DNA from 4 places in the Bradyrhizobium sp. F1.13.3 genome. Region 4 is predicted to be linked to each of the others. Evidence: predicted binding sites of a transcription regulator. Region 4 holds the regulator's gene; each other region holds the start of a gene.

Region 1 (4,586 bases), 110 kb from region 4:
CACGCGCATGGAGAAGTCCTGCGCCATCCGGACCATGGCGTCGTAGATCGACTGGTCGCCATGCGGATGATATTTACCGATGACGTCACCGACCACGCGGGCGGACTTGACGTACTTCTTGTCCGGCGTGTGCCCCTGCTCGTTCATCGAGTACAGGATGCGGCGATGCACCGGCTTGAGACCGTCGCGGGCGTCAGGCAGCGCCCGCGCCACGATCACGCTCATGGCGTAGTCGAGATAGGACTTCTTCATCTCCTCGAAGATGGAGACGGGGCGAATATCCGAGGGTTGCGCCGGCTGGTCGCCGGGCTTGTCGTCGTCGTCAGCCAAGGGGAAATCCGGTGAGGTTTTATCTGGGAATCATATAGCGCATCGAGCCTCTGATAACCACCCTCGCGGCGATCTGGGAAGCGCTTTTTCCGCCTATTTTTCCAATAACTTAAGCCCTCGCGAGCAGTGTCTCGGTCAGCCCCCGCATCGACCTTGCAAAATTGCCGGTCACGCGTGGAAAACCGCGCGCCAAGCCTGCCCCATCAGCGCGTTTGCCAAGCCGCAATCCGAACTCAACCCAAACATGAAGCGGGCCCGGAAATCCCGAGCCCGTCCTGCCGATTAGCGGGATTTTCTGACACGAGATGAGAAGCGCCGCCCATCCGGCCGGCGCGTCCGCATCGAGACGCCGCGTTCTCAGAACGGTATCGCTCAGAACGGGATATCGTCGTCCATGTCGCTGTTGCGGCCACCGCCGCCGGCCGCTACAGGGCGCCGCGGCGCGCTGCTGACGGGACCGGAGGAGCCGAAATCGCCGCCCGGCTCGTCGCCGAAGCTGCCGCCTCCGCCGCCGCCGCTACGACCGTCCAGCATCGTCAGGGTGGAGTTGAAGCCCTGCAGCACGACTTCGGTGGAGTACTTTTCGACGCCGCTCTGGTCGGTCCATTTGCGGGTCTGGAGCGCACCCTCGACGTAAATCTTGGCGCCCTTCTTCAGATATTGTTCGGCGACCTTGCAGAGCCCTTCATTGAAGATCACGACGCGGTGCCACTCGGTCTTTTCCTTGCGCTCGCCAGTCGCCTTGTCGCGCCACGTCTCCGACGTGGCGACGCTCAGATTGGCGATCGGCCGCCCGTCCTGGGTGCGGCGGATTTCGGGATCCTTGCCGAGATTTCCAACCAGAATGACCTTGTTGACGCTTCCCGCCATCTCCGCTCTCCACTCCGAATGCCACTGAATTCAAGAAGGCCGGTCCGCTCCCCGCGTTCCGCCGTGCCCGTCGAGGCGACCCTATACGCTCGCCGAACGCTTGCGGCCGCCGATCCGTCCGTCACCCCTCCGGTTATCCCCACATATAGCATCGACCTCCAGTTCGTTCCAGATTTGTTCTTGGCGAATGACAGGACCGAATGTGTGGGATCGATCGCCAATGTGCTGTGAAAAGGCACGCGTCAAATGGACCTTTGTAGGTTCCTGGAAGGAAGGAAGGCTTGCCCTCTACGGGAACAATAGGTCAGCAACTGCACCATTTTCAGGCCGCTGTGGCTTTCCAGTGACACAACTTGCGGCTTCAATGGTGTAAGTACGGCCTTAGTTGGGCAAGTGAGTCCGATGCCCTTCCCTATCGTGGAAGGCACAATCAGAAACTGGGACTGGGATTAGTTGAAAATGAAAAAGGTTTTGTTGGCTTCGGCCTGTTTGTTCGCTCTCGCTGCCCCGGCTTCGGCCGCTGATCTCGCGGCGCGCCCCTACACCAAGGCCCCGGTGGCCATGGCTTCGGTTTATAACTGGACCGGCTTCTACCTCGGTGTCGTCGGTGGCGGCGCCTGGGAAGATTCGAACAGCCCGCGGATGCAGGGCGGCTTCGTCGGCGGCACCGCCGGCTACAATTGGCAGACCGGCAATGTCGTGTTCGGCATCGAGGCCGATGGCGCCTGGGCTGACGTCAACGCGTCTGTGACTGGTCCAGTTGCCGTCCCCGGATTTGGCGTCGTCAGCACCACCTTCAGCTCGAAGACCGATGCGATGGGCACTGTGCGCGGCCGTATCGGCTACGCCGTCAACCAGGTGCTGTTCTACGGCACCGGTGGTTACGCCTGGATCGACAACAAGCTGAGCATCAGCGCGCTCGGCGTGACCGCTTCGGACAGCAAGTGGCACTCCGGCTGGACCGTCGGTGCGGGCGTCGAAGCGTTCTTCGCTCCGCAGTGGTCGGTCAAGGGCGAGTACCTCTATCGCAGCCTCGGCAGCGAGAACTACTTCTCGAGCCTCGGCGCTGCGCTGCCGTCCGGCACGCTCAACTTCCACACCGTGCAGGTCGGCGTGAACTATCACTTCGGGGGCCCGGTGGTCGCCAAGTACTGAGTTCAGTACTTAGCTCCAACGCCATCCGCGTTACGAAAGGCCGGCCTTGCGCCGGCCTTTTTGTTTGACCGGCCGCTCCTGCGCAGTTCCGCAAGGCCCTGCTCCTGCCAGATGCCGCCAGCGCGCCAACAATCGGTTGACGATTCGCAAGTCCCACTGGAAATCCGTCCTCGTTCTTCCTACGTTCGCTTACATACCCATCGGCGCCGATCCCGGTTCCGGGCGAAGCGCGCCTATTGCGTTGGCGCGATCGCGCGCTTTTGGATTCCCTGAGGACCACCAGGATGGATGAAGTGATCAAGGCGAAGCGCCAACAACAGAACGCGGGATCAAACCTGCGCGCAATTACGATCCGTGGCGCGCGCGAGCACAACCTCAAGAACGTCGACGTCGAGATTCCCCGCGACAAGCTGGTGGTGTTCACGGGGCTGTCGGGCTCCGGCAAGTCCTCGCTCGCGTTCGACACCATCTACGCCGAGGGCCAACGCCGCTACGTCGAATCGCTGTCGGCCTATGCCCGCCAGTTCCTGGAGATGATGCAGAAGCCTGATGTCGACCAGATCGACGGCCTGTCGCCGGCGATCTCGATCGAGCAGAAGACGACGTCCAAGAACCCGCGCTCCACCGTCGGCACCGTCACCGAAATCTACGACTATATGCGCCTGCTGTGGGCACGCGTTGGCGTGCCCTATTCGCCCGCCACCGGCCTGCCGATCGAGAGCCAGACCGTCTCGCAGATGGTCGATCGCGTGCTGGCGCTGCCCGAGGGCTCGCGGCTCTATCTGCTCGCGCCCGTCGTGCGCGGCCGCAAGGGCGAGTACCGCAAAGAACTCGCCGAATGGCTCAAGAAGGGCTTTCAGCGCGTCAAGATCGACGGCGCCTTCCACGAGCTCGCGGAAGCCCCTGTTCTCGACAAGAAATTCCCGCACGACATCGACGTCGTGGTCGATCGCATCGTGGTGCGCGCCGACATCGGCCAGCGCCTCGCCGAAAGTTTCGAGACCGCGCTGAAGCTCGCCGAGGGTCTTGCCGTCATCGAATTCGCGGACGCGCCGGCTGCGGCAGCACCCGCGGAAGAGAAAGAGAAAAAGAAGACCGCAAAGATCCACGACAAGAGCGGACCCGAGCGCATGCTGTTCTCGGAAAAGTTCGCATGCCCGGTGTCCGGCTTCACCATCCCCGAGATCGAGCCGCGACTGTTCTCGTTCAACAATCCCTATGGCGCCTGCCCCGCGTGCGGCGGCCTCGGCGTCGAGCAGCATGTCGACGAAGACCTCGTCATCCCCGACAAGGAGCTCGCCATCGGCAAGGGCGCGATCGCGCCCTGGGCTAAATCCTCGTCGCCCTATTACATCCAGACGCTGACTGCGCTCGGCAAGCACTACAAGTTCACGCTGACCACCAAATGGAAGGATCTGCCCAAGAAGACGCAGAACGCGATCCTGCATGGGTCCGGCGAGGACGAGATCAAGTTCTCCTACGAGGACGGCGTCCGCTCCTACGACACCAAAAAGCCGTTCGAAGGCGTCATCACCAACATCAACCGCCGCTATCGCGAGACCGAAAGCGAGTGGGCGCGCGAGGAGCTCGCGAAGTACTTCCACGACGTGCCCTGCGAGGCGTGCCACGGCTTTCGGCTCAAGCCCGAGGCGCTCTGCGTCAAGATCGGCGGCAAGCACATCGGCGATATCTCGGAGATGTCGGTGAAGGGCGCCGGCGCGTGGTTCGAGACCGTGCCGGAGGCGCTGAACACCCAGCAGAACGAGATCGCCGGCCGCATCCTCAAGGAGATCCGCGAGCGCCTCACCTTCCTGCTCGACGTCGGCCTCAACTATCTCACGCTCTCCCGCTCCTCCGGCACGCTCTCCGGCGGCGAAAGCCAGCGCATCCGCCTGGCCTCGCAGATCGGCTCGGGCCTGACAGGCGTGCTCTATGTGTTGGACGAGCCCTCGATCGGCTTGCACCAGCGCGACAACGCGCGCCTGCTCGACACCCTCAAGAGACTTCGTGACCTCGGCAACACCGTGATCGTGGTCGAGCACGACGAGGACGCAATCCTGCTCGCCGACCACGTGCTCGACATCGGCCCCGGCGCCGGCATGCATGGCGGCAACATCATCGCCGAAGGCACGCCCGCCGAGATCATGCGCAACCCCAACTCGCTGACCGGCAAATATCTCACCGGCGAGCTCGAGGTCGAGGTGCCGGAGCGGCGCCCGCCGAACCATCGC
Region 2 (4,586 bases), on a different contig from region 4:
ATCAAATGTGCAGCCTCGACTTTTGTCGACGGCCCCGGCCACTTTGCCAAGATTTACAAGATTTAATCGTATGGACGGGACGCTGTAAGGTGGCGACCGCCATGTTGGGTGCAAGGCGACTTACCCGACATGGACATATCGACATGAACGATCGCGTCAATTCCGACACCACCGCGTCCCGCAAGATCCTGAGACCGCGCCGGCTCGCGCTGCTCGGCACCGTGGCCGCGCTTGGCCTGGCCGTGCTGGCGACTGCCCCCGGCTCTTCGCCGTTCAGCGCGACCTCGTTCATCGCGCCCGCCCAAGCCGCAGAGAGCGCCGCGACACCGCCGGGCTTCGGCGACCTCGTCAGCAAGGTCAAACCCGCCGTCATCTCGGTGCGGGTCAGGATCGACCAGGACAACGACAAGAGCGCGATGCTGCAACAGAACCGGATGGATTCCGACGAAGCATCGCCGTTCGACCAGTTCTCGCGGCAATTCGGCTTCCGTGGCCCGGGCGGCATGGACGGCATGCCGCGCCAGCGCCGCCAGATGATCACGGGTGAGGGCTCCGGCTTCTTCATCTCCGCCGACGGCTATGCCGTGACCAACAATCACGTCGTCGATCACGCCGAGTCGGTGCAAGTGACGATGGACGACGGCACGATCTACAGCGCGAAAGTGGTCGGTACCGATCCGAAAACGGATCTCGCGCTGATCAAGGTCGAGGGCAAGAAGGATTTTCCGTTCGTCAAATTCTCTGACCAGAAACCGCGCATCGGCGACTGGGTGGTCGCGGTCGGCAATCCCTTCGGGCTCGGCGGCACCGTGACCGCCGGCATCGTCTCGGCCAGCGGCCGCGATATCGGCAACGGTCCCTATGACGACTTCATCCAGATCGACGCGCCGATCAACAAGGGCAATTCCGGCGGTCCGGCCTTCGACATGAACGGCAACGTGATCGGCGTGAACACCGCCATCTTCTCGCCCTCCGGCGGCTCGGTCGGCATCGGCTTCGACGTTCCGGCCTCGACTGCAAAGCTCGTCATCGCACAGCTGAAGGACAAGGGTGCGGTCACACGCGGCTGGCTCGGCGTGCAGGTGCAGCCGGTGACGTCGGATATCGCCGACAGCCTCGGCCTCAAGGAAGCGCGTGGCGCGATCGTCGACAATCCGCAGGACGGCAGCCCGGCGGCGAAAGCGGGCATCGAGGCGGGCGACGTCATCATCGCCGTCAACGGCACCGCGATCAAGGATTCCCGCGATCTCGCCCGCACTATCGCCACCCTGGCGCCGGGCACGTCCGTGAAGCTCGATGTCGTCCACAAGGGCGACAGCAAGACGGTGACACTGGCGCTCGGCGAGTTGCCGAATGAGCGGCAGGTGAGAGCCGACGAGGGCAAGTCGCAGCCAGATGCCGGCATGCCGCCGCGTCTCGGGCTCAGCCTGGCTCCGGCCAGCGACGTGCAGGGCGCCGGCCAGAAGGGCGTCGTCGTCACTGAAGTCGATCCGCAAGGGCCGGCCGCGCAACGCGGCATCCAGACCGGCGACGTCATCCTCAACGTGGGCGGCAAGGCCGTCGCCAATATCGGCGATGTCCGTTCGGAGCTGGCGCAGGCGAAATCGTCCGGCAAGCGCAGCGTGCTGCTGCAGGTCAGAAGCGCACAGGCGACCCGGTTCGTGGCGGTGCCGCTCGCATAGGGCGAACGTCGATCGGCGCAGATCCAAAAAGGCGGCCCACGGGCCGCCCTTCCTGTTCGCCTTCAGGATTCCGGATGCCCGCCGATAACATTCTCGTTAACGGCAGGGAGGATGACCCGGTTCGTCCGAAAAAGCCGTGTTCGCTCGTCACAGTTGCGGATGTTGTGGACTCGACGGCAATGAAGCCGCCGGGACGATTGCAAGCGTGGAACTTCGAACTTGCCGCCGCTGAGCCGGCCGGCAATTCGTATTTGATCGGTGCCGACATGGATCGATTGAAGCTCTCGCTGAGGACTGCGCTGCTCGTGGCGCCCCTCGTGCTATGGGGTGGAAACGCTCTCGGGCGCGACGACGGCCGCTACGCGGACTCACCTCTCAAGCCGTGGTTCGACGGCCTGCGCAGCCATCTCGGTCCGTGCTGCTCGGATGCGGATGGGTTTGCCGTCGCCGATCCCGACTGGGACTCGCACAATGGACATTATCGCGTACGGCTCGACGGCGAATGGGTCGAGGTGCCGGACGAAGCCGTGATCACTGAGCCGAACCGAGCCGGCCGCACCATGGTGTGGCCGGTGAAGACCGCGTTCGGCGTTTCGATCCGCTGCTTCATGCCGGGCAGCATGATCTGACGGAGGTCAGCGCGACCGTTTGGAGGATTTGCGCTTCGACGTTTTCTTCGAACTCTTCTTTGAAGTCTTCTTGGATGTTTTCCGAGTTGTCTTCTTGGACGATTTCTTCGACGTTTTCTTTGACGTTTTCTTGGACGTCTTCCGCTTTGCGGCTTTCTTCGGGACCTTCTTGCCCTTCTTGCGCGCTTTCGACAGGCCGATCGCGATTGCCTGCTTGCGGCTCTTCACGCGTCCGCCTCGACCGCCCGGTCCGCTTTTCGCGGTACCCTTCTTGTAGCGCTTCATCTCGCTTTCGACATCGCTGCCGGAGCTGCGCGAGTAGCGGCGCTTCTTTGCCTTGCGTGCCATGCATGTTCTCCCTTGGCCGGGGAAAACCATCCGGGACAGGCATAGTTCCGAAGCGCGCATGCAACGGGGATACGCGACCTACCTAGAACGAATCCGCCAACTCGATCTCCGCTTCCAGCACCTGAATGCGCCGTGCTGCCTCGCTGGAGGACAGATCCCGCGCATATTGCGCGGGTTGATACGCCTCTTCGCTCAGCCGTTTCAGCCGGAGGCCCTGCGCCCGCGTCATCTGCTCGGTGAGGAAAGCCTTGGCGGTGAGGGAAGTCTTGTCGGTTAGGAAAGTCTTGGCGTCGTATTTACCTTGAACCTGCATGTCGCTTCTCCCTTCTGAAATCGTGACTTGACTATATGTTCTTATTTTGTTCTAACAAGTCATGGACAACAGAATTAATGAAATTCGACGTAAAATCAGCGCCTTGAGGCTGGAAATGGCCGATATCGAGGTGTCCGTCCGCGAACTCGTCGACCGCGAGCACGACTGCACAGAGAAGGCCCTGGCGCAGATGGATCTGCGCCGGAAAATCAATCTGCTGATCTGCGAATGGAAGGCTGCGGGTGGCGGCGATGTCTTGCCGAATGTCCGCGACAGGATGCGCCTTCGTTCCGCGAAGACGTCAGGTAGTCCTCTGCGCGTGATCGCGCGCCGCTGAGAGCTTTGGGAGCGCACGGTGGAGGAAGACCCGGATGCGTACCGGATTCTCAAGCTGCGCGCCGAGATTCTCGAACTGGGCTCTGCGATCCGGCAGCTGCAACGCGAGGGGCTCGACGACGCCGCGGCCCAGCTCTTGATCGCGCGCAAGCGAGCGCGACTCGATCATCTGGTGAAATCCGATCCCGCCGGCGTTCATCCTGACATCCTGGGCAGCCATCGTAGCTGAAGCCTGCGCGCAGCGCGACATGCGGGGCTCCTCGATACCGCATGTTGACGAACCGGCCCGAGAAAAGTTCGTTCGAACGCCAAAGCAAAAAGGCCCCGCGGTAGCGGGGCCTCCATGAGTTCGACGAACAACACCTACTTGGTGTTGCTCATGCCGCTCTTGTTGTTCGTCATGGTGCCGCCCTGGTCGGAGCCGGGGCCAGAGCCGCCCTGACCGGAGGGGTCAGCCCCCTTGGAGGACTTGGTGTTGGCGCCCGTGGTGGTCTGCGACGATGACATCGAGGATCCGTGTTTCGCCTTGTGCGACTTGGCCTGCACGGCGAACGGTGCGGCGGCGAGGCCGGTTGCCAACATCACGGCAAGAGCGAGCTTGGTGTTCTTCATGCGCGGGAACTCCCTGAGTTGAATTGACGCAGGCAGCCAACCGCTATTCGTCGCAGGAGTTCCGAACAAAGGAGTTCCGGCAAATCACCAGACTTCAAGATTGCTTGTCTTCTGTGAGGATGAATACGAGGCCGGTGAGTGTCGCGCCGATCGCGAACGTCGTCACCAATGTGAAGGCGAAAACGGCAACGGCCTGTCTTCCGCCGTGGCTCAGCAAATTGGCGACGTCTGGATTAGACAGCACGAGCAAGAGACTGAAAGCCAGCCCTAAGGCTGCGCCCATCATCGCGTGCGTCATCAGCTGGACGAGCCCGCTGGGAGAGATCAGGTCCGACGACTTTTTCGTGCGCATGGAACTCTATCCCGATCTCGCATCCAACGCGTGCGACACGCACCGGTTCCACCCGCATGAAGGAATTGTCATCGCCCGCTTCATCCGACGTTCATGCCGGGCCTGCAAGAATGAGCGCGCAACACGGGAACATTCGATATGGGTAAGGTGGTCTTTCTCTATCGCTCTCTGGCTTATCGCAACGCAGCCGCGGACATCCTCCGCAAAGCGCGCAAGCTGCCCCGCGGCGCGGAGCGAAGCGCGGCGCGCCGCTATGCCAAGGCGCTGCGCGATCTCGCCCAAACGGAAGCCTGGCTCGAAGGACGCGTCGCGCG
Region 3 (4,586 bases), on a different contig from region 4:
CAACGAGACGTCGGAGGGGATCGAAAGACCCCTCCCGACAAAATGTGCGAAAACAACCCCATGCACAGTAGAAACATCTTGGGATTACAAGGGGTTACAGAATCGAAAACCGAGCCCCCTGGCGCGATTGCCAGGGGACGGGGGCGAAGGCTCGGCGAGGTGGGCTTGCGCCGTCGGGCAAAACAGGACTATAAGGGCATCATCGCAAATTTCGGTTATTCAAAAATCTCAGGCCTTGCCGCGCCAACGTTTGCAAGCGCCGGCGCCAGCATTGCACCCCCGCCTCCGTCCCTGTAAACGAACCGCGCACCGTTGCCGGCCGCGCAGTCCCGCGAGCCGTCTCGCGGCGGGGCCTGTAGCTCAATGGTTAGAGCCGGCCGCTCATAACGGTCTGGTTGCAGGTTCGAGTCCTGCCGGGCCCACCAATGAAATCAGTGGGTTATCGACGTCGGGATTTTCGTTGCGGACCGTTTCGCGGACCGGTTGCTTCTGATCCTAATTTTCTCACCAGCACGTTTAGTTAATAGCAGAGCTAACACGCGCGACCTCTTCTTCTCCGGTCCAAACACGTCCCGCCACCTAAAGCAGCCAACCCCGTTCGCCGAATGCAGAAAGATCAACTCCAGGCGGGGCATACCATCCCCCTGAGCCATAACGGGCACCGAGCTTCAGAGCGACCTCCTTGTTGCCATAAGGAATCCGCAGTGGCGTCCTGCTTGAGTTTGCTGGCGCGGGACCTATCGAAGCGGCATTGGTGTCAACTTTTTGCTTTCGAGACCTCTTCGGCGGCGCAGCCTGGGATGCAACCGACCCAACCGGTCTGAAGGAGGTCTTGCGACTGGGCTTGCGGCTTTTTTTGCCTCGATTCATATCAATCCAGGCGGACATCGCGGCCGAGTTGGTTCTCGCATCATCGGGGATGATGAGACCTTTCCCCTGCGCCAGTTTTTTGGCGTACAACAACTGTGCTGGACTTACCGGTTTGGGGGCGAGCTTACCGGCCGTTTCGCCGTCGGACTTTTTAGGCGCGTGCTCGCTAAGGAATTTGCGGCAGATCGATATCGACGCCTTGTAGCCGGGTGGTGGCTTGATGCCCTTTTGCCGGACGAGGCTCTCAGCAAAGCGTTTCATCGCAGGCGTCGGCGGAAACGTTCCTGGGCCATTACCGCCTGCGCTGCCAAGCAAGGAAGGCAACCCTGCGGTAGCACCCTCCTTCAGCTTGTTGATAATGCGCTCGGCGACATCGCATACGGCGTCAATCGCGCCGACCATCTCCTGTTTACCTACAACGACATCGTCGAGCAGGCATTCAAGTTGCGCGGTCACGCCCGGATCGACAAGCGCCGGATCGGCTTGTTTGAGAACGCCGAACAACGACAGGCCGGTCTCGGTCGGCACAATATTCTTTCCCTGGGCAATCAGCAAACCTTGCTTCTTCAGCCCGCCGATGTTTTCGGCTCGGGTCGCAGGCGTGCCAATACCCTTGGCCTCCTTCAAGCGATCCCGCAAAACCTCGTCATCAACAAAACGCCAGGCATTTTGCATAGCCTCGATCAGAGTGCCTTCGTTGTAACGTGGCGGCGGCCGGGTCTCCTTGTTCTCAATTTTTGGATCTTGCAGTTGCGCGCTCTCGTCGTTGCGTAGCGGCGGCAGCAATTGTGCCTCGTCACCCTTTTCGTCAGCGGGTTGCCACTCCGGGAATGCCGCTCGCCAACCTAGATCAATGGGCTGGCGACCGGCGGCGCGGAACTCGAAGCCGTGCACATCGAGCGTTGCGGTCGTCTGCCGGTAGCGGAAGTCGGGCATCAGGGCGGCTAGATATGCCCGCGCGATGACGTCAAAGAGTTTCTTCTCGTCGGACGACAGACGAGGCCAGACCTCCAGCAGCTTGTCGATGGCGTTGACATTGGGAATGACGGCATGATGGCTCGCCCCCTCCAGCCCCTTATCGTAGAAGGTGCCGCTCGCACCTCTACGAATCACCGGCGGCTCGGGTAACGGGATCGCGCTGAACGATTGGCCCACCCGCAGTCCGGCTATGATTCGCGGCACGTCCGATATCAAGCTCTGCGGCAGATAGCGCACTTCGGCGCGAGGATAGGTGACAATCTTCTTGCCCTGGCCGTCATACAGCTCCTGCGCCAGTTCGAGCGTTTTGCTGGCTGACCAGCCGAAGCGCGAGCCGCAGAGTTTCTGCAACGATGGCAAATCATGCAGCTTGGGTGGCACTTGCCGCTTATCCTCGACGCGCACGGCAAGCGCGCCCTCGAAGCCTTCAGCCGCTTTGACTACGTCCTGGGCAATTTCGCGCTTAACAATTCGGTCCTGCGGCGTGTGCCGCATCTGGAATTGCCCACCCTCAACTTTCGCGGTGGCGACAATCTCAAAATAAGCGAGCGGCACGAAGTTCCGAATTTCCAACTCGCGCTTGCACACAATGGCTAATGTCGGCGTCTTTACGCGACCAACCCCGATCACTCTTCGCTCGCCCTGTCCCAGGATGACGGTTGCGGTACGAGTGAGTGACAGGTTGTAAATCTGATCGGCCTGTCGTCGCGCAACGGCGGCGGCGTAAAGGCGGGCATATTCGATATTAGGTTTTGCGCGACCGAATGCGTCGCGGATGGTCTGCGAATCCTGCGCGGTGAACAGGACCCGCATTACCTGACCGCGATACTCGTAATGCTCAAGAATTTCCTGACCGATCAGCTGGCCTTCGCGGTCGCAATCGGTCGCAAGCCAAACTCGCTTGGCTGTGCGCAACGCCTCGCGAATGGCCTTGAGCTTGGCGGCCTTGTTGCCGCCCTCAGCCGGACGCGTTCCGTAAAGACCTTCAGGCCGCAACAGTATCGGGGACCAACGCTTCCAGGCCGGAACAACGTCTTCCGGTTCGAGGAGGTCGAACAAATGGCCTTCAGCTGGAAGAACGTCGCCGTAGCGAGAACCGATGGCGGCACGGACGTCTTTGGCTTGGCTGGTTTTCTCCGTGATGACGATCTGATCTGCCATGACGGCCCACTTGGGAGGATGTTCTTAGCGACGTATTCGCGACGTATCCGGTATAGAACATATCATGAACACGAGAGACGTGCAATGTATCCGAAAGGCAAATCCCGACGGCGGAAGTTTTGCTGCCTTGCCTCGATTCGGGTAGGCCGATGCCGCCCCTTAGACGACCTGCAAGCGAGCCGTTATGAGCGCCTGAAACCCGCGGCTCCGTCGTCCTCAGCTTGCCTCTTACCTTAATTTTAGCTGTGGCCAATGCTCGGACAACCATGATCGGCAACGATTAGTCTGGCATACCAAGTGACGTCGCTAGAATGTGACGCAAGGCTCTTAGCCGTAGAGATTGATCTCCCATGGAAGCGTTCCTCGCCTACATTTTTTCGCTATACAACGCGATACTGGTCCCTTTTGGAACGCCAGATTTTGGACCGAAGCTCGCAACGGGTTTGTTGGTTCTCGCTGTCGCCGTCTTCCTATGCTTTCTCTGCTTTGCATTGCCCCAGTCGTATCGGTTACGTTCGGCATTGCTCACGGTCAAAGGAAACTCCGGCAAGGAGAGTGCGCACGAGAAGCGGTCCGCCTTCCAAGAAAATTACGACGCAATCGATAGCGCTCTGGTATCGAATAGAGCGACCTCAAGTGTATGGCAAGAATTCCGCAAAACACTCATTTTTCGCAACGGCCCACGATCAGTAATTCTAGCCTCAGCGCGGCCCGGCAACTTCTTCAATCCGCGAAGCCTGTTAGTTCAGTATGATTTCGTTCGCAGTTTGCCCAACTACTTTGTCGGATTGGGGCTGCTCGGAACTTTTATCGGACTGATTGCTGCGCTGACCTTCTCGACGCAAAGTCTAACGGCGGCAGTCGATCAAGAAAAAATCAAAGAAGCGCTCAATCAACTCCTCACCACAGCTGCTGCGAAATTCTATATTTCCGCCGCTGGATTGGTCGCGTCGCTGGTTCTATCGCTGTTGATTAGGTTGATACTTAAACATCTTCATGGCCGGGTCCATCAGCTCAACGATGCTCTGCAAGAGCGCCTACTTTTCGTCAGCGAGCAAAACATCACTGAAAGACAGCTATCAGTCCAGCAAGAGAGCTTAGCGGAGCTGAAGTTGTTCAACACCAACATAGCCATGAAGATCGGTGACGCCGTCAGATCGGCTGTCCAGGCCAGCAACGATACCGTAACAACCAAGCTATCTGAAATTGCCAATGCGTTCTCAAAGTTGATCGAAGCTTCCGGAGCGGGCGCTGGAGCGGCGGTCAACGAAGCAATGAAGGGCGCTTTTGATACGAGCCTGCGTCAGGCAGGTGAAGCAATAGGAAGTGTCGCGACAGAGCTACAGAGCCTGCCCGCTCGTCTTAACGCTGCTGCGACCTCGATTCAGAACGTCGGTGATGCTGCTGCCGAACAGCAAGAGAAATTGGCCGCAAAGATGCAAGAGGCTGTTCAGTCTATCCTTCAAAATGCTGGCACTCAAATTGCCGATAATATCCGAGGAGGCACACACGATTTGGTGCACGGCCTTACCCAAACCGGGTCCACTTTTGGAGAGAGCGCGCGGCGCATCGAAGCA
Region 4 (4,586 bases):
GAGACCGACTTGCAGGCCGACGATTGATCGGATCGGTTACAAGTACCAGGCCAGCACGGCGTCGAGCCTGGAATTGCCGATGACCGGCAGGGCCACCATCCGGCTCAGTCCGGCTGTGCAGGCTTCGAAACCGGCGACCGAGCCGTCATGCGCGAGCTCATTGTTGAGCGCGGGCATGCCGGTCGCCCAGGCCCCGCCGATGCTGCCTTCGCCTCTGGCAATGGATTTTTCCGCATAGAGCGCGGCAAGGTCGGTCTGCGCGCTGCAATCGCCGGCGCGGAACACCAGTGCCGAGTGGGTCTCGTTCGGGATCCAGATCTCGAAGCGTCGCGCAATCGGCGTGGCCTGCGCGGAGAGGAATGTCAGGACCCAGGTCTGGTCCGTGCCGGTCCGATAGGGCACGCCGACGCCGCAATTGATCCCGACCTTGGCTGCGTCCTCCCAGCGCAGAAAACTCCTGGCGTCGTGCAGGTCCTTGATGATCAGCGGCAGCCCCGCCTTCCAGGTGCGGCCAGGCAGGCCAAAGCCGCGAGGAAATTTAGTGTGGCGGGAGTTGAATTCGAACATGTCGGCGGTGCCATAATAGCCATCGACGAGCCCCATCTCGTGGGAGGCATCTGGGTCGTTGTGCCAAAGCTCGATCGCCCCGACATGCGCTTCGTCGTCGCCGCAGAATAGCACCATGACGGCTTGCAGGAATTCACCCGCAAACACCGGCACCGCGACGCCGCAGGTGAGGCCGGCCGCGAGCGCCTGATCGGTCCGTTTGAAATAGGAGTTGGCGAATTTGGTGAGGATCACGGGGTGGCCCGCGGCCCAAGCCTTGCCCGGAAGTCCCTCGTCATACCCGAAGTGCAGCTCTTCGCTGACGGCCTTGAACGCGGACAGCCCTTCGTCGTAGAGGCCGCCACCAAACTCCAGCCGCATGCGCGTCCGATCGGGCACCCAGAGTTCAACGACGCGAAGGAAGGTTTTCATCGAGCGTGTCCGCCGTCTCAAGCCCTGACAGCATCGGTCATTTGGCTGCGAAGCGGACGTTCAAACTTCAGGCAGGGCGGCTCAAACTTCGTGCGGCGGAGAGGTGCAACTGCTTGGTCCATCCGATTGGATTTCGCGGACGCAAGCCACACCATCTCGCCGGCCGCGGCCGGCGATGGCAATTCAATCCTGACCCCCGACCTCGTAGCCGGAGGCGGCTGTGTCAGCCGATCGGCAGGTGCGTGACGGTCGGCTGCCGGTCGGCGATAATCTGCACCTTGTGCTCGCGCTCGGCGACCGACTGAGTTACCGGCAGCTGCAGCACGGTCGCGCGCTGGCCTTCGACGAGCTGCGTCACCAGCACATATTTACCGTCGGGGAATTCGATCGCGTCATGATGGCGGTCGGGAATGTGCGGATCCATCTTGCCGAACTTACCCACGCGGGAATTGATCGTGCGTGTCCAGATCCAGCGATTGTCGTAGCGGACGTCGTCGGCGAAGGCGAGCTCCGTTCCTGGCAGCAGGCAGACGGCAACAGACGGATCGGCTGCGGAGGCGAAGCCGCGCGTCGAGGTGCCGCGGAAGCTTGTCGTGACGATCGTCTCGCCGACTTCGGCGGGGCGCGACGCGACGGCATGCAGGCTGTAGTCACACATCGGGTGCTCCTCATGCTGGGATAGCTACCCGCGTCTCTTATCGAGGCGCAGGCCTCTATCAGAGTGGAAGCACGAACGCTCTGCTTGGTTATGGGCAAATCTGCGGCTGGCTTCTGCAAGCCGCGATCACATTATCTTTCCCGAATTCAATAGGAACAAAGCCCGTTGCGATGCATTCGGGAGGCGCATGCGCGAATATTGCCGGCTTGGCTGCAGCGGTCGAACTTGATCGCTGGCCGGTGTTTCCTCGAACACTTGAGCCGCGAAGCGGTGCTGTTTGAAGCCGTGCTGTTTCGTTGGCGTCGTGAGGAGCCAGCCCCGGAGGAGGGGCCGGATAGTCTGTGCAGAACCAGAACGACTATCCAGCCGGAGCGGACGATGATCCGCTCCAATCTCTGACCGGCGATGCCGGTGGAAGCGCGCGAGGCGCCAAGCACTTCCGGTATGAAGCACTTCCGGTATCAGTACTTCCGGTAAAGCCCGATCAGCTTGCCCTGAATCTTCACCCGGTTGGGCGGCAGGATGCGGACCTCATAGGCCGCGTTGGCGGGCTCGAGCGCGATCGATGCACCGCGACGGCGGAAGCGCTTCAGCGTCGCTTCCTCGTCGTCGATCAGCGCCACCACGATGTCGCCGGTATCGGCGCTCTCGTTGCGCTGGATCAGTGCCATGTCGCCGTCAAGAATGCCGGCCTCGACCATGGAATCGCCGCGCACTTCGAGCGCGTAATGCTCGCCCGAGCCGAGCATGTCAGGCGGTACGCTGATGGTATGGCTGCGGGTCTGCAACGCCTCGATCGGCGTGCCGGCCGCGATGCGGCCCATCACCGGCACCGCAACGGGACGCTCGCCCTCGTCAGCCGGCAGGCTGGAGCTCGCACGCACCTTGCCGAGATTGCCCTCGATGACGCTCGGCGTGAAGCCGCGCCGGCTGCCTGCGGCTGCCTGGAGCTCCGGCAGCTTAATGACTTCAATCGCACGGGCGCGGTTGGGCAGGCGTCGGATGAAGCCACGCTCCTCGAGCGCCGTGATCAGGCGATGGATGCCCGACTTCGAGCGCAGGTCGAGCGCATCCTTCATCTCGTCGAAGGAAGGCGGCACGCCACTTTCCTTCAGACGTTCACTGATGAACCGCAGAAGCTCGTATTGTTTGCGCGTTAACATCTCGACCAAAGTCCCCCGGTTGATGTCGTCCGATTCCGAGACGCTGAATTCGGCTATATGCCGCTACATGCTCGAAACAAATCATGAACGGACACTATATGTTCGATACATGTTCCGCAACTGCTTAATTTACCGTGAACAGAGCAAAGTTCGCGGAACGCGCGTTGCCGAGGCGCTCAGACGGGGAGCCGCAATACTTCGCAAGCCGTGCCGGCTTCGGCCTTCGGCGCAAACGGAGCGCGCACGAGAAGTACCTGTGCTGCAGCGAGATTCGCAAGCAGCGAAGAATCCTGATGGTTGACGGGAAGAACGACGCGTGTGCCGTCGTCACGCTCCTCCAGATGCGCGCGCAGATAGTCCTCGCGCTGGTCGTTGGCGCCGACGTCGCGGCCGAGCACGGCGCTTTCACGGCGATGGTGAATCACAGAACGGCCAGACAGGGCGCGAATCAGAGGCACCAGGAACAGGAAAGCGCACACGTAGGACGACACGGGATTGCCCGGCAGGCCGATCACACCCATTGTGCCGAGCCGACCGTGCATCATCGGCTTGCCTGGCCGCATCGCGATTTTCCAGAACGCCATCGCGATGCCTTCGTCCCTCAGTGCCTGCTGGACCAGATCGTGGTCGCCGACCGATGCGCCGCCGGTCGTGATCAGGATGTCGGCGCCGCTCTCGCGGGCGCGGCGGATGCCGGCGGTGGTGGCCTCCAGCGTGTCGGCGGCAATACCGAGGTCGATGGTCTCGGCGCCCTCCCTGCGGGCGAGTGCGTGCAGGGCGTAGCCGTTGGAATAGACGATCTGGCCGTGACCGGGCGTGGTGCCCGGCATCACCAGCTCGTCGCCGGTGGCGAGAATCGCGACCTTCGGACGCCTGAAAACGGCAAGGTGCGGATGGTTCATCCCGGCGGCGAGCGCGAGGTCGCGCTCGGTGAGACGGCTTCCCTTGCGCAGGAGCACGTCGCCCTCGCGGAAATCGACGCCGGCGGGACGGATGTGCCGTCCGGCGATCGCGGCTTCCTTGATCGTGATACGCTTGCCGGCGGCGACCGTGTCCTCCTGGATCACGACGGCGTCCGCGCCACCGGGAACGACGCCGCCGGTGAAGATCCGCACGGCCTCGCCGGCGCCGACCGTCCCCGCGAACGGTCGGCCTGCCGCGACTTCGCCGATGACGGTGAGCTCCGAATCGATCGTCGCGGCATCGGCCGCGCGCACCGCGTAGCCGTCCATCGCGGACATCGCCTGCGGCGGCTGCGTACGTCGCGCCGCGACGTCACGCGCGAGCACGCGATGGTAGGCCTCGTCGAGGGAAATCATGTCTTCCGGCAGCGGCTCTGCACCCGCCAGCACTGCGGCAAGCGCGTCAGAAACCGGCATCAAGGCCACGGCGAAAACTCCTGCTCGGCACGTTCGGGCGAATGTTCCGCAAGTCTTCTAGCCGAGCGCGGGCGCGGAGGCAAAAACGGCTGAACGGGCGCAGTCATTCCCGCCGCTTCATGTTGTTCCGGAAGCCGGGATCAAGCGCGTCGCGCCATGATCCGAAGGAGGTTACAGATCGGCAGGATAGTGGTCATGGTAAGACGAGAACGACGTGCGCCCCCCGGCCTGTATCGATCAGCTCCCTGCCTGCCCGGGAGTTACGTCGGGCGCCTTGGGTCCTTGATCCTTGTCGGGTAGCGGATCGGCTTGGGATTTCAGGTCGGCGGCCTTGCTCACAAGCTTGGCGGAAAGGTCCGAATCTGAAGTTGTCCTGGCGAATTCAAGAAGAAGAGAGGCTTGCTTGGT

Evidence for each region. The regulator LexA, encoded in region 4, represses DNA repair genes until DNA is damaged. The targets are predictions, from matches to a motif close to TGTTCNNNNTGTGTTCNG.
Region 1: a site for LexA is predicted at 2,527-2,544, ahead of uvrA (excinuclease ABC subunit UvrA). Genes of this name have one in related genera too.
Region 2: a site for LexA is predicted at 3,009-3,026, ahead of ABIB66_RS36530 (DUF3072 domain-containing protein). Genes of this name have one in related genera too.
Region 3: a site for LexA is predicted at 3,063-3,080, ahead of ABIB66_RS29960 (type IA DNA topoisomerase). Genes of this name have one in related genera too.

The regions. Positions count from the first base shown of each region.
Region 1 covers NZ_JBEPRI010000007.1:50,748-55,333, forward strand. Annotated here, with positions in the region: gene gyrA (DNA gyrase subunit A) at 1-330, opposite strand, end outside; gene ABIB66_RS19935 (single-stranded DNA-binding protein) at 703-1,200, opposite strand; gene ABIB66_RS19940 (outer membrane protein) at 1,660-2,355, shown strand; gene uvrA (excinuclease ABC subunit UvrA) at 2,640-4,586, shown strand, end outside.
Region 2 covers NZ_JBEPRI010000020.1:104,035-108,620, reverse strand. Annotated here, with positions in the region: gene ABIB66_RS36545 (Do family serine endopeptidase) at 144-1,682, shown strand; gene ABIB66_RS36540 (hypothetical protein) at 1,949-2,311, shown strand; gene ABIB66_RS36535 (DUF6496 domain-containing protein) at 2,318-2,659, opposite strand; gene ABIB66_RS36530 (DUF3072 domain-containing protein) at 2,742-2,972, opposite strand; gene ABIB66_RS36525 (hypothetical protein) at 3,088-3,309, shown strand; gene ABIB66_RS36520 (hypothetical protein) at 3,328-3,537, shown strand; gene ABIB66_RS36515 (hypothetical protein) at 3,672-3,920, opposite strand; gene ABIB66_RS36510 (hypothetical protein) at 4,015-4,272, opposite strand; gene ABIB66_RS36505 (hypothetical protein) at 4,411-4,586, shown strand, end outside.
Region 3 covers NZ_JBEPRI010000013.1:114,648-119,233, forward strand. Annotated here, with positions in the region: tRNA gene ABIB66_RS29955 (tRNA-Ile) at 350-425, shown strand; gene ABIB66_RS29960 (type IA DNA topoisomerase) at 580-3,009, opposite strand; gene ABIB66_RS29965 (hypothetical protein) at 3,360-4,586, shown strand, end outside.
Region 4 covers NZ_JBEPRI010000007.1:156,116-160,701, reverse strand. Annotated here, with positions in the region: partial or broken gene ABIB66_RS20445 (ComEC/Rec2 family competence protein) at 1-27, shown strand, start outside; gene ABIB66_RS20440 (GAF domain-containing protein) at 37-978, opposite strand; gene ABIB66_RS20435 (hypothetical protein) at 1,202-1,636, opposite strand; gene lexA (transcriptional repressor LexA) at 2,098-2,799, opposite strand; gene ABIB66_RS20425 (molybdopterin molybdotransferase MoeA) at 2,976-4,187, opposite strand; gene ABIB66_RS20420 (hypothetical protein) at 4,416-4,586, opposite strand, start outside.